2 linked regions of the Nitratireductor mangrovi genome follow. The protein of the gene in region 1 binds, or shares a complex with, the protein of each later gene. Links are inferred from orthologs where the notes say so. Each region holds a gene or a part of one and is shown on either strand. Other genes may lie near its edges.

What was found. Proteins that work in one complex are often made in the same cells at the same time.
Region 2: the proteins of FQ775_RS03230 (region 1) and dnaG are in contact, whole or in part, in a crystal structure (PDB 2R6A), measured with the Geobacillus stearothermophilus proteins. The link is inferred for Nitratireductor mangrovi from one-to-one orthologs. Residues at the interface, in WP_033016901.1 of Geobacillus stearothermophilus: Ser13, Glu15, Ala16, Gln18, Glu91, Leu92, Asp94, Ala95, Val96, Pro97, Thr98, Ala99, Ala100, Asn101, Tyr104, Tyr105, Ile108; in WP_049624496.1 of Geobacillus stearothermophilus: Lys456, Leu457, Leu458, Pro459, Ala460, Asn463, Ala464, Leu467, Leu535, Leu536, Ile537, Ala538, Gln544, Glu545, Asp548, Tyr549, His552.

What each region holds. Positions count from the first base shown.
Region 1 is NZ_CP042301.2:673,893-679,029, forward strand. What follows is about bases 1-2,872. They hold FQ775_RS03230 (replicative DNA helicase), read right to left. Parts: upstream 2,246-2,872; coding sequence 755-2,245; downstream 1-754. Other genes in these bases: alr (alanine racemase), read right to left, coding at 1-749; FQ775_RS03235 (cyclopropane fatty acid synthase), read right to left, coding at 2,450-2,872. Outside these bases: more of FQ775_RS03235, read right to left, coding at 2,873-3,739; rplI (50S ribosomal protein L9), read right to left, coding at 3,877-4,461; rpsR (30S ribosomal protein S18), read right to left, coding at 4,656-4,904; rpsF (30S ribosomal protein S6), read right to left, coding at 4,904-5,137. UniProt on the Escherichia coli protein: The main replicative DNA helicase, it participates in initiation and elongation during chromosome replication. Travels ahead of the DNA replisome, separating dsDNA into templates for DNA synthesis.
Region 2 is NZ_CP042301.2:2,275,518-2,280,734, reverse strand. The notes cover bases 2,266-5,217. They hold dnaG (DNA primase), read left to right. Parts: upstream 2,266-2,751; coding sequence 2,752-4,683; downstream 4,684-5,217. Other genes in these bases: rpoD (RNA polymerase sigma factor RpoD), read left to right, coding at 4,969-5,217; FQ775_RS11175 (sensor domain-containing diguanylate cyclase), read right to left, coding at 2,266-2,545. In the rest of the region: more of FQ775_RS11175, read right to left, coding at 149-2,265. UniProt on the Escherichia coli protein: RNA polymerase that catalyzes the synthesis of short RNA molecules used as primers for DNA polymerase during DNA replication.

The DNA of each region.
Region 1 (5,137 bases):
GTGGTCGCGACCGGATGCATGCCGGTGCGCCCGCCCGGCGAGCCGCCATAAAGCGCGATGCCCGGCCGCACCATGTCGAAATGGAAGTCGCGCCCGAGCACGATGCCGGCCGAATTGGCGAGGCTCGCCGGGACACCGGAAAAGAGCGCTCGCACGGCGCGAAACGCCTCCAGTTGCAGCCTGTTTTGCGGATGCTCGCGTTCGTCGGCGCAGGCAAGGTGGCTCATTATCAGCACCGGCCTGAGCGCGCCGGTGAGCGCGTTTTCCTCCGCGAGCGCCCTTGCTTCGGCCATGGTCAGCCCGAGCCGGTTCATGCCGGTGTCGACATGGATGGCGCAGGGCCACGGCTTGCCGCCGGCGTGCCCCACAGCTTCCCATATCGCCGCTTCCTCGCGCGTGTTGATGACCGGCACCAGTGCCGCCTCGGCATAGACTTCCGCCGCCTCGCGGCCGAACAGCCCGCCCAGCACGTAGATGCGCGCCTTCGGTGCCGCCTCGCGCACGGCGATGCCCTCGGTCGGCAGCGCGACGAAGAAGGTGTCGCAGCCGGCCTCGACAAGTGCGGGCACGACTGCTTCCGCGCCGAGCCCGTATGCATCGGCCTTGACCACGCCGGCCGTGTGCGCCTTGCCTGCAATGCGGGAGAGGGCGCGGTAGTTCGCCTGCAGGGCGCGCAGATCGATCGTCAGCTGGCCGCCGGCGAGCCGCGCGTCCGGCCCGGCTTCGCGATAACGTACTTCGTCCGCCACTCCGTTTACTCGAAGCGTTCCGGCAGCCGATCTTCCTCGGCCAGATCGGAAAAGCGCGTGAACTGGCCCTCGAAGGCGAGATCGACCGTTCCGGTCGGACCGTGGCGCTGCTTGGCGACGATCAGTTCGGCCTTGCCGCGTACGCGCTCGAACTTCACCAGCCAGTCCTCATATTCGGGCGTGCCCTGCTCCGGCTCGCGGTTCTGCAGGTAATATTCGTCGCGATAGACGAACAGCACCACATCGGCATCCTGCTCGATCGAGCCGGATTCGCGCAGGTCGGCAAGCTGCGGGCGCTTGTCGTCGCGGCTCTCGACCTGGCGCGACAGCTGCGACAGGGCGATGATCGGCACGTTGAGTTCCTTGGCGAGCGCCTTTAGCCCGGTGGTGATCTCGGTGATCTCCTGCACGCGGTTCTGGGCCGCGCGCGCCGAGGTGCCCTGCATGAGCTGCACATAGTCGATGATGATGACGTCGAGGCCGCGCTGGCGTTTCAGCCGCCGCGCACGCGCGGCCAGCTGGGCGATCGAGATGCCGCCGGTCTGGTCGATGTAGAGCGGCGTCTTTTCCATCATCTGCGAGCAGGCGACGAGCTTCTCGAACTCGACCTCGGAAATCTCGCCGCGGCGGATCTTCGATGAGGAGATTTCCGTCTGCTCGGAGATGATGCGGGTGGCGAGCTGCTCTGACGACATTTCCAGCGAGAAGAAGCCCACCACGCCACCATTGGCGGCCTTGAAGGAGCCGTCGGCCTGTTGCGCCGGCACGTAGGACGAGGCGATGTTGAAGGCGATGTTGGTGGCAAGCGACGTCTTGCCCATCGCCGGGCGTCCGGCGAGGATCACGAGGTCCGACGGCTGCAGCCCGCCGAGCCTGCGGTCGATGTCGCGGAAGCCGGTCGAGATGCCCGACAGGTGCCCGTCGCGCATATAGGCGGCGTTGGCCATGTCGATGGCCGTCTTGACGGCGTCGGTGAAGCTTTCGAAGCCGCCGTCATAGCGGCCGGTTTCGGCCAGTTCGAACAGCCGCCGCTCGGCGTCCTCGATCTGGTCGGACGGCGACATGTCGACCGGCGCGTCGAAGGCGATGTTGACCATGTCCTCGCCGACGGTGATCAGCGCCCGGCGCGTCGCCAGATCGTAGATTGCGCGGCCGTAGTCGGCGGCGTTGATGACGGTGACCGCCTCGGCCGCCAGCCGCGCCAGGTAATGCGCGACCGTCATGTCGCCGACCTTCTCCTCGGCCGGCAGGAAGGTCTTCATGGTCACCGGATTGGCCATCTTGCCCATCCGCACCAACTCGCCCGCGACCTCGAAGATCTTGCGGTGCAGCGGCTCGTAGAAATGCCCTGGCTTCAGGAAATCCGATACCCGGTAGAAGGCGTCGTTGTTGACCAGAATGGCGCCGAGCAGGGCCTGCTCGGCTTCGATGTTGTTGGGAGGCTCGCGATAAAGCGGGGTTTCCGCCGCGCCGAGTTTGCGGACTGCTTCTGCCATCGTCTCTCTTCGGATTTATGCCGAACCTCGGTACCAGAACTCCTTACCAATGGGTGAAGGAATGCGGCTCACCACACGTGATTCACAGCCATCCACAGGACAATCGTCGTTTGCCGGTGAAATGCGGTTGACGCGAATCAGCGCCCGGACCAGCCGCCCGATTCTATACCAGAAGGCTCGACAATGGTCGCGGCGGGAGGTGTGTCAGGCCGTGCGCTTGCGGCGTCGTCCGGGCTTCGCGGGCGCCTGTGGCTTGGTCCCCCGGTCGGGTGCGTCCTGCCTGGCAAGACGCTCCTCCACCGCGCCCATATAGTCGCGGGTGACCGGCAGGGTTGTGTTCTTGCGTGTGAGCTGGATCTGGAACACCATCAGGTCCTGCCAGCGGAAGCCGGCCTCCGAGCCGGCGAGATAGAACTCCCACATGCGGCAGAAACGCTCGTCGTAGATGTCGCGGATGCGGTCGCGATTGGCGAGGAAGCGCTGCCGCCAGTGTTTCAGCGTGTCGGCGTAGTGGAGCCGCAGGATCTCGATGTCGCTGACCATCAGCCCCGAGCGTTCGATCGCCGGCAGCACCTCCGACAGCGCCGGAATGTAGCCGCCGGGGAAGATGTGCTTGCGGATGAACGGCGTCGTCGCCGCCGGCGGGCCGGAGCGGCCGATCGAATGCAGCACCATCACTCCGTCCGGCTTCAGGATCGTGGCGCATTTGTCGAAGAAGGTCCGGTAGTGGTTGACGCCGACATGTTCGAACATGCCGACCGAGACGATGCGGTCGAAGCGCTCCGAAAGCTTGCGGTAGTCCTTGAGCTCGAAATGTACGTGGCCTTCGAGCCCTTCCTCCTGGGCGCGCTCATTGGCGATCGCCAGCTGTTCCTCGGACAGCGTGATGCCGAGCACGTCGGCATCGAAATTGCGCGTCAGGTAAAGGCTGAGCCCGCCGAAGCCGCAGCCGATGTCGAGCACCGTCTGGCCCGGCTTGATCGCCAGCTTGGCGGCGAGGTGGCGCTTCTTGGCGAGTTGCGCCTCCTCCAGCGTCATGTCGGGCCGGGTGAAATAGGCGCAGGAATATTGCAGGTCCTCGTCGAGGAAGAGCCGGTAGAGCTCGCGCGACAGGTCGTAGTGGCGGCGCACGTTCTGCCGCGCGCGCGCCGTGGTGTTGAGCTGCTGGAAACGCCGGAACAGATAGCGCATGCCGTCGGCCATGCGGGCCCAGAAGGCGCCGGCATTGACCATGCCTGTATTGGTGTAGACGATCTCGAGCAGGTCGAGGAGGTCGCCCTCCACCATGTCGATCTCGCCGTTCATGTAGGCTTCGGGAAGCGCAAGCGTCGGGTCGACGGTGATGGCGCGTTCGGCATGGCGTGTCCGGATCGCCACCGTCACCTTCCTGCCGTTCTGGTCGCCGAAGGCATGGGCCGCGCCGCCGGGGTCGATGACGGTCAGATTGCCCGTCCGGATCAGGCGCTCGATCACACTTCGCAACAGCATGTTCATGGGATCAACACCTCCACAAACAGACAATGCCACGCCGCACCTGAGCCAGAATGTGGGTCAGGGGGCCGTTCTATCAAGCAAAAAAATACCCGGGAGTTGCCTCCCGGGTATTGAACCTGACCGGTTTTTTCTCTGGATCAGGCGTTTTCGTCCGTCTCGTCGCCATCGGCATCCGGCTCGAAGAAGGCTTCCGGGCGGGCATTCTCGTTGATGTCCTCGCCATAGATCGCTTCCGCCGAATCGAGCGTCTCGCCTGCCGCCTGACGCTCGGCCTCGTCGGCCGAACGGGCGATGTTCAGCGTCACCGTGACCTCGACTTCCGGATGCAGCGCGATGACCACATTGGTGAGGCCGATCGCCTTGATCGGCTGATTGAGCTCGACCTGGTTGCGGCCGACCGAAAAGCCTTCCTCGGTCAGCAGGTCGGAGATGTCGCGGGTCGACACCGAACCGTAGAGCTGGCCGGTCTCGGCGGCGGCGCGCACCACCACGAAGGACTTGCCGTCGAGCTTTTCGGCGACCTGCTCGGCCTCGCTCTTGCGTTCCAGGTTGCGCGCCTCGAGCTGCGCGCGCTGGCCTTCGAACTTCTTCTTGTTGGCCTCGTTGGCGCGCAGCGCCTTGCCCTTCGGCAGCAGGAAATTGCGTGCGAAGCCGTCGCGCACCTTGACGGTGTCGCCCATCTGCCCGAGGCGGGCAATGCGTTCGAGAAGAATGACTTCCATGGTTCCGTACCTTTCATATGCGCCTTGGCGGCGCGCCGGACGGAGGAAGCCTGACAGGGCGTTGAGCCCGCTTGTCGCTGTCCTGCCGGCCGGCAGTTAGGGGCCAGGGCCCCAGCCCGGGATTTCTTTGCTCGTCCGTACCGCGCCCGTCGCGGGGGACGCGCGGGCGGCGGGCCGCCCGCGTCATCGCTCGGTTAGCGTACCACGTAGGGCAAAAGGCCCAGGAAGCGGGCGCGCTTGATCGCCTTGGCGAGTTCGCGCTGCTTCTTCTGGCTCACCGCGGTGATGCGCGACGGCACGATCTTGCCGCGCTCGGAAATGTAGCGCTGCAGCAGGCGCACGTCCTTGTAGTCGATCTTCGGCGCATTGGAGCCCGAGAACGGGCACGTCTTGCGGCGGCGATGGAAGGGACGGCGGGTCGGGATCTGGTTGATGTCGACCATTATTGCGCTCCTCCGTCGGAATGTTCGCGCGGACGGCGCGGACGGTCGTCACGATCGCCGCGCGGGCCACGGTCGCCGCGGTCGCCACGCGGGCCACGATCGCCGGGGCGGTCGTCGCGGTCGCGCTTCTGCATCATGGCCGAGGGGCCTTCCTCGTGCGCGTCGACGCGGATGGTCATGAAGCGCAGCACGTCTTCCGACAGGCCCATCTGGCGCTCCAGTTCCTGGACGGC
Region 2 (5,217 bases), 1.6 Mb from region 1 along the record:
CGGCTCCGTCTCGGGGCGTCGTTTCTGCGGCAGATTTGATTAGCCGAACAACATCTTGCGATGCCCACGATACGACGAGCGCAGCGTCCGCGCAACGGCGCCGTGGCAGGCCTTCGGCGGGTCAAAGAGGTCCGCCGTGGATGCAGCCTCAGGCGGCGGAGGTCCTGCGCAGCGGCCGCACTTCCGCTTCGACGATATCCTCGGCGTTGATGGAGGGGATAGGCCCGGGCCGTCCGAGCAGGTAACCCTGGCCGATCTGGCAGAACTCGCCGGCGAGGAATTTCAGCTCCTCCGACGTCTCCACGCCCTCGGCCAGCACCGGCAGGCCGAGGCCGCGGCCGATGCCGAGCACCGCCTTGACGATGGTGGCGGCCTGCTCATTCGTGTCGACCTGCTTGATGAAGGAGCCGTCGATCTTGATCTTGTCGAAGGGGAAGGCGCGCAGGTTCGACAGCGAGGAGTAGCCGGTGCCGAAATCGTCCATGGCGATGTGAATGCCGAGCGCCTTCAACTGCCTGAGCGTGGTCAGCGCGCGCGTCATGTCGCGCACCAGCGCGGTCTCGGTGATCTCGAGTTCGAGGCGATGCGGCGACAGCCCGGTCTCGAGCAGGACCTGGTGCACGGTCTGGACGAAGTTGGGACTGTGCAACTGCACCGGCGAGACGTTGACGGCGATCGTCAGCGGCTGGTCCCAGGCGGCAGCCTCGCGTGCCGCGGTGCGCAGCACCCATTCGCCGATCGGCACGATGATGCCGCTTTCCTCGGCGATCGGCACGAAGACGGCCGGCGAGACATTGCCGCGTTCGGGGTGGCTCCAGCGCAGCAGTGCCTCGTAGCCGATGGTCTCGCCGGTATCGAGCTTCTTCTGCGGCTGGTAGACGAGCGCAAATTCATTGCGGGCGACGGCATGGCGCAACTCGTGCTCCATCAGGCGGCGCGAACGCGCCTCCAGGCCCATCGTCTCCTCGTAGAAGCGCCATGTGTCGCGGCCTTCCGACTTGGCGCGGTAGAGCGCGGCGTCGGCATTGCTCAAGAGCATCTCGCGATCGCTGGCGTTATCCGGGCAGAGGGCGATGCCGATGCTGGTCGACATAAGGCCTTCGGCGGTGGCGTTTTCGTTCTCCTCGCGGAAGGCGCGCAGGATCGCCTCGGCGATACGCGAGGCGTCTTCGGGGCGCGTGAGGCGCGGCGCGATGATGGCGAATTCGTCGCCGCCGAGGCGGGCCAGCATCTGGCCGTCCTCGAGGATGCCGGAAATGCAACGCGCCACGTTCTTGAGCATCTTGTCGCCGGCGGCGTGGCCGAAGAGGTCGTTGACCTCCTTGAAACGGTCGAGATCGAGGCAAAGCAGCGCGAGGTGGCCGCCGGTTTCGCCGGCAGCGACGATTTCCTCGTCGAGGCGGGCGGCGAAGGCGCGCCGGTTGGGCAGACCGGTCAGCGCATCGTGGAGGGCAAGCCGGCGGATATCGGCCTCGGCCTCCTTGCGCTCGCGGATGTCGCGCACGGCGACGACCAGATGCGGCGCACCGTCATAGTCGACCGGACGCGAGAGCAGTTCGACCGGGATCGAATTGCCGTCATTGATGACAAGCTCTGATTCGAAGATCTCCTGCGAGCCGTCGAGCAGCGAATTGCAGACGTCGTCGTCGGGGAAGAGGTCGCCGAGATAGCGGCCGCGCAGGATGCCGGGGCTCCAGTCGGTGAGGGCCAGGAAACTGGCATTGGCCGTCACCAGTTGCGGGCCTTTGCAGATGAGGAGGCCCTCGATGGCGGCGTCGACGAGGCTGTTCATGCGGCCGGCCTCTTCCTGGGCACGGCGGAAATCGCGAATGTCGACCCAGAGCGCGGCGCAGACCAGCATCAGGATGATGAAGCTGGCGGCGGCGACGGCGGTGGCCAGCAGCGGCCCGGGAATGGCCGAGGCGGGCACGGCGACCGCAGCGTCAGGCTGGATGGTGGCTGCGGCCATGCCGGTGAAATGCAGGCTGCAGATGGCGACCGTCATGACGAGCGCGCCGACCGTGCGCGACAGGATGGTTTCGCTTCTGAGCGACAGAAAGACGGCAAGCGCGCCGAGCCCGACGCCGAGCACCAGGGACGCGGCGACGAGGAGCTGATGCCAGGAGATCACGCCCTGTACCTCGAAGGCGGCCATGCCGATGAAATGCATGGCGGCGATGCCGCCGCCGATGAGCGCGCCACCGACGAGATGGTTTTCCACGCTGCGGCGCGCGGTGGCGGCGAAGATGCCGACGCCGGTGATGATGATGGCAAGCACCAGCGAGGCGAGCGTCAGAGGCAGATCGTAACCGTTGGGGACGCCAGGCTCGAAGGCGAGCATGGCAATGAAATGGGTCGCCCAGACGCCGGAGCCGATCGCGGTGGCCGAGACCGCCGTCCAGACCATGCGCATATGGCCGGCGGCCTTGCGCACATGGTGCAACAGGTTGACGGCGGTCAGCGAGGCGATGAGGCAGATGAGGCCGGCCAGCACCACGAGGCGCAGATCGTGCTCGTTCACGATGCAATTATAGACAGTCAGCATCCCGTCCCCCGGACCTTCCCCATACGTCAATCCCGCGCCGTCATAACAAAGGGGTTTTGAGGAAAGGTGAATCCGGGCGGCTCAATGCGACCCACCGGCGCGGCGGTGAGGCGCGGCGCGGGCTGTGAAAACCGGGAATGGCGGCGCGATTGCGCTCGCCCGGGGGGGCGGGCGCGCCTATATGGAGGGCGGAGGCCTTTTGTCCGATGCGCTTTTCGCCCAGTTTCCTCGACGAGATCCGCGACCGCGTGCCGATTTCATCGGTGATCGGGGGGCGCGTGACGTGGGACCGGCGCAAGACCAACGCCTCGCGCGGCGACTATTGGGCCTGCTGCCCGTTTCACGGCGAAAAGTCGCCGTCCTTTCACTGCGAGGACAGGAAGGGACGCTATCACTGCTTTGGTTGCGGGGTTTCCGGCGACCATTTCCGTTTTTTGACCGAACTCGACGGGATGAGCTTTCCGGAAGCGGTGGAGCGGGTGGCAGAGATGGCCGGCGTCCCGATGCCGGCGCGCGACCCGGAGGCCGAAAAGCGCGAAAAGGTCCGCGCCAGCCTGACCGAAGTGATGGACATGGCGGCACGCTTCTTCCAGGAGCAGCTGCAGGCGCAGGCGGGTGCTGCTGCACGCGCCTATCTGCGCGACCGCGGGCTGACCTCGGCGACCCAGCAGCGCTTCCGTCTCGGCTATGCGCCCGACAGCCGCAACGCGCTGAAGAACTTTCTCGCCGGCAAGAACGTGACCGTGGAGCAGATGGAAGCCTGCGGGCTCCTTGTCCATGGCGAGGACATTCCGGTCTCCTATGACCGCTTCCGCGACCGCATCATGTTTCCGATCGAGGATGCGCGCGAGCGGGTGATCGCCTTCGGCGGGCGCGCCATGTCGCCGGAGGTGGCGGCGAAATATCTCAACTCCAACGACACCGAGCTCTTCCACAAGGGCGAGGTGCTCTACAATCTGGCGCGCGCCCGCAAAGGGCAGGGCCGCGACGGCCAGGTGATCGCGGTCGAAGGCTATATGGACGTGATCGCACTGGCGCAGGCCGGCATCGAGAATGCCGTCGCGCCGCTCGGCACCGCGCTGACCGAGAGGCAGCTCGAACTGTTGTGGCGCATGTCGGCGGAGCCGGTACTTTGCTTCGACGGCGACCAGGCCGGGCTGAAGGCGGCGTGGCGCGCCGCCGACCTGGCGCTGCCGGCGATCGCGCCGGGGCGCAGCGTGCGCTTCGCGCTGATGCCGGAGGGGCAGGATCCGGACGATCTGGTCAAGGCCGGCGGGGCGGACGCCTTTGGCCGGGTGCTGGCGGAAGCGCGGCCGCTGGCAGAGATGATCTGGCAGCGCGAGACCGCAGGCGGCGTGTTCGACACGCCGGAGCGCCGCGCCGACCTGGAAAAGCGGCTGCGCGAGCTCGCCGGGCGCATCCGCGACGAGAGCGTGCGCCGCCATTACGGTCAGGACATGCGCGAGCGCGTGCAGGCCTATTTTGGCTCGTCCCGCACCGAGAAGCGGCCGTGGCAGGAAAACCGCCCATGGCAGGAGGCCGGCCCGTCCGGCCGCGGTCGCGCCGCCCACGCCGCCGGGCGGCTGGCGGTCTCGCCGAGCCTTGCGCGTTCGGCACTGGTCAGGCAATCGGCCGGCACGATGCCGCTGCGCGAGACGGTGATCCTGGTCTCGCTGGTCAACCATCCGGGGCTGATCGACGAGAATTTCGACGCGGTGGAAAGGCTCGACTTCCCGCATCCCGACCTGAAAGGCCTGCATGGCGGGCTGCTCGACGCGGTCGCCCATGACGCGGCGGCGACGCGCGAGGCCGTGGTGAACTGGCTGGCGCGGGCCGGGCTGGGACCGGCGTGGGAGGCGGCCGAGGCGCTGGTGCGGCGCGCCAGGCAATGGCCGGCGCTGGCCGAGGCGGCGCGCGACGATGCGCGCGAAGCCTTCCTGCAGGCGCTTCACTTGCACCGTTCGGCGGGCGCACTACATAGGGAACTCAAGGCGGCGGAGGCCGCACTCGCTTCCGAACCGACCGAGGAGAACTACCGGCAATTGCTGGAGATTCAGACCCAGCTGCGCGATGCACAAGCGACCGAAGCACTCATTGACGGATTTGGCGTGTTGTCGGGAAGAACGGCCCGAAGCTGATGCATTCGGGCATTTTTTCGCGCGAATCGGCGCAACGCGGCTTGACGTTGCAGGGAAATGACGGAATCAGGGCGGTTCGAATTCGTTAACGAAAGGCTGGCACAGGCCGGCAACACCGCCGCCGTTCGACATTTGGGCGTGACGCGGCAGGCAGGGTGCACGATCACGTCAGGGTTAATCGGGCTTTAACGCGCAGCAGGTAGGCGCTGTGGACGGGGCAGGCGCCCGGACCGCCCCCGGGAACGCGAAGCGGCAAACACGCGTTCCGCCAGGTTGGAGAAAAATATGGCGACCAAGGAAAAAGAAGAAGCCGAGACCGAACGCGAAGGCGGACCGGACGGCCCGCTGCTCGATCTTTCCGACGACGCCGTCAAGAAGATGATCAAGGTCGCCAAGAAGCGCGGCTATGTGACCATGGACGAGCTCAACGCCGTGCTCCCCTCCGAGGAGGTGACCTCGGAGCAGATCGAGGACACGATGGCGATGCTGTCCGACATGGGCATCAACGTCGTCGAGGACGACGAGGCCGGCGAG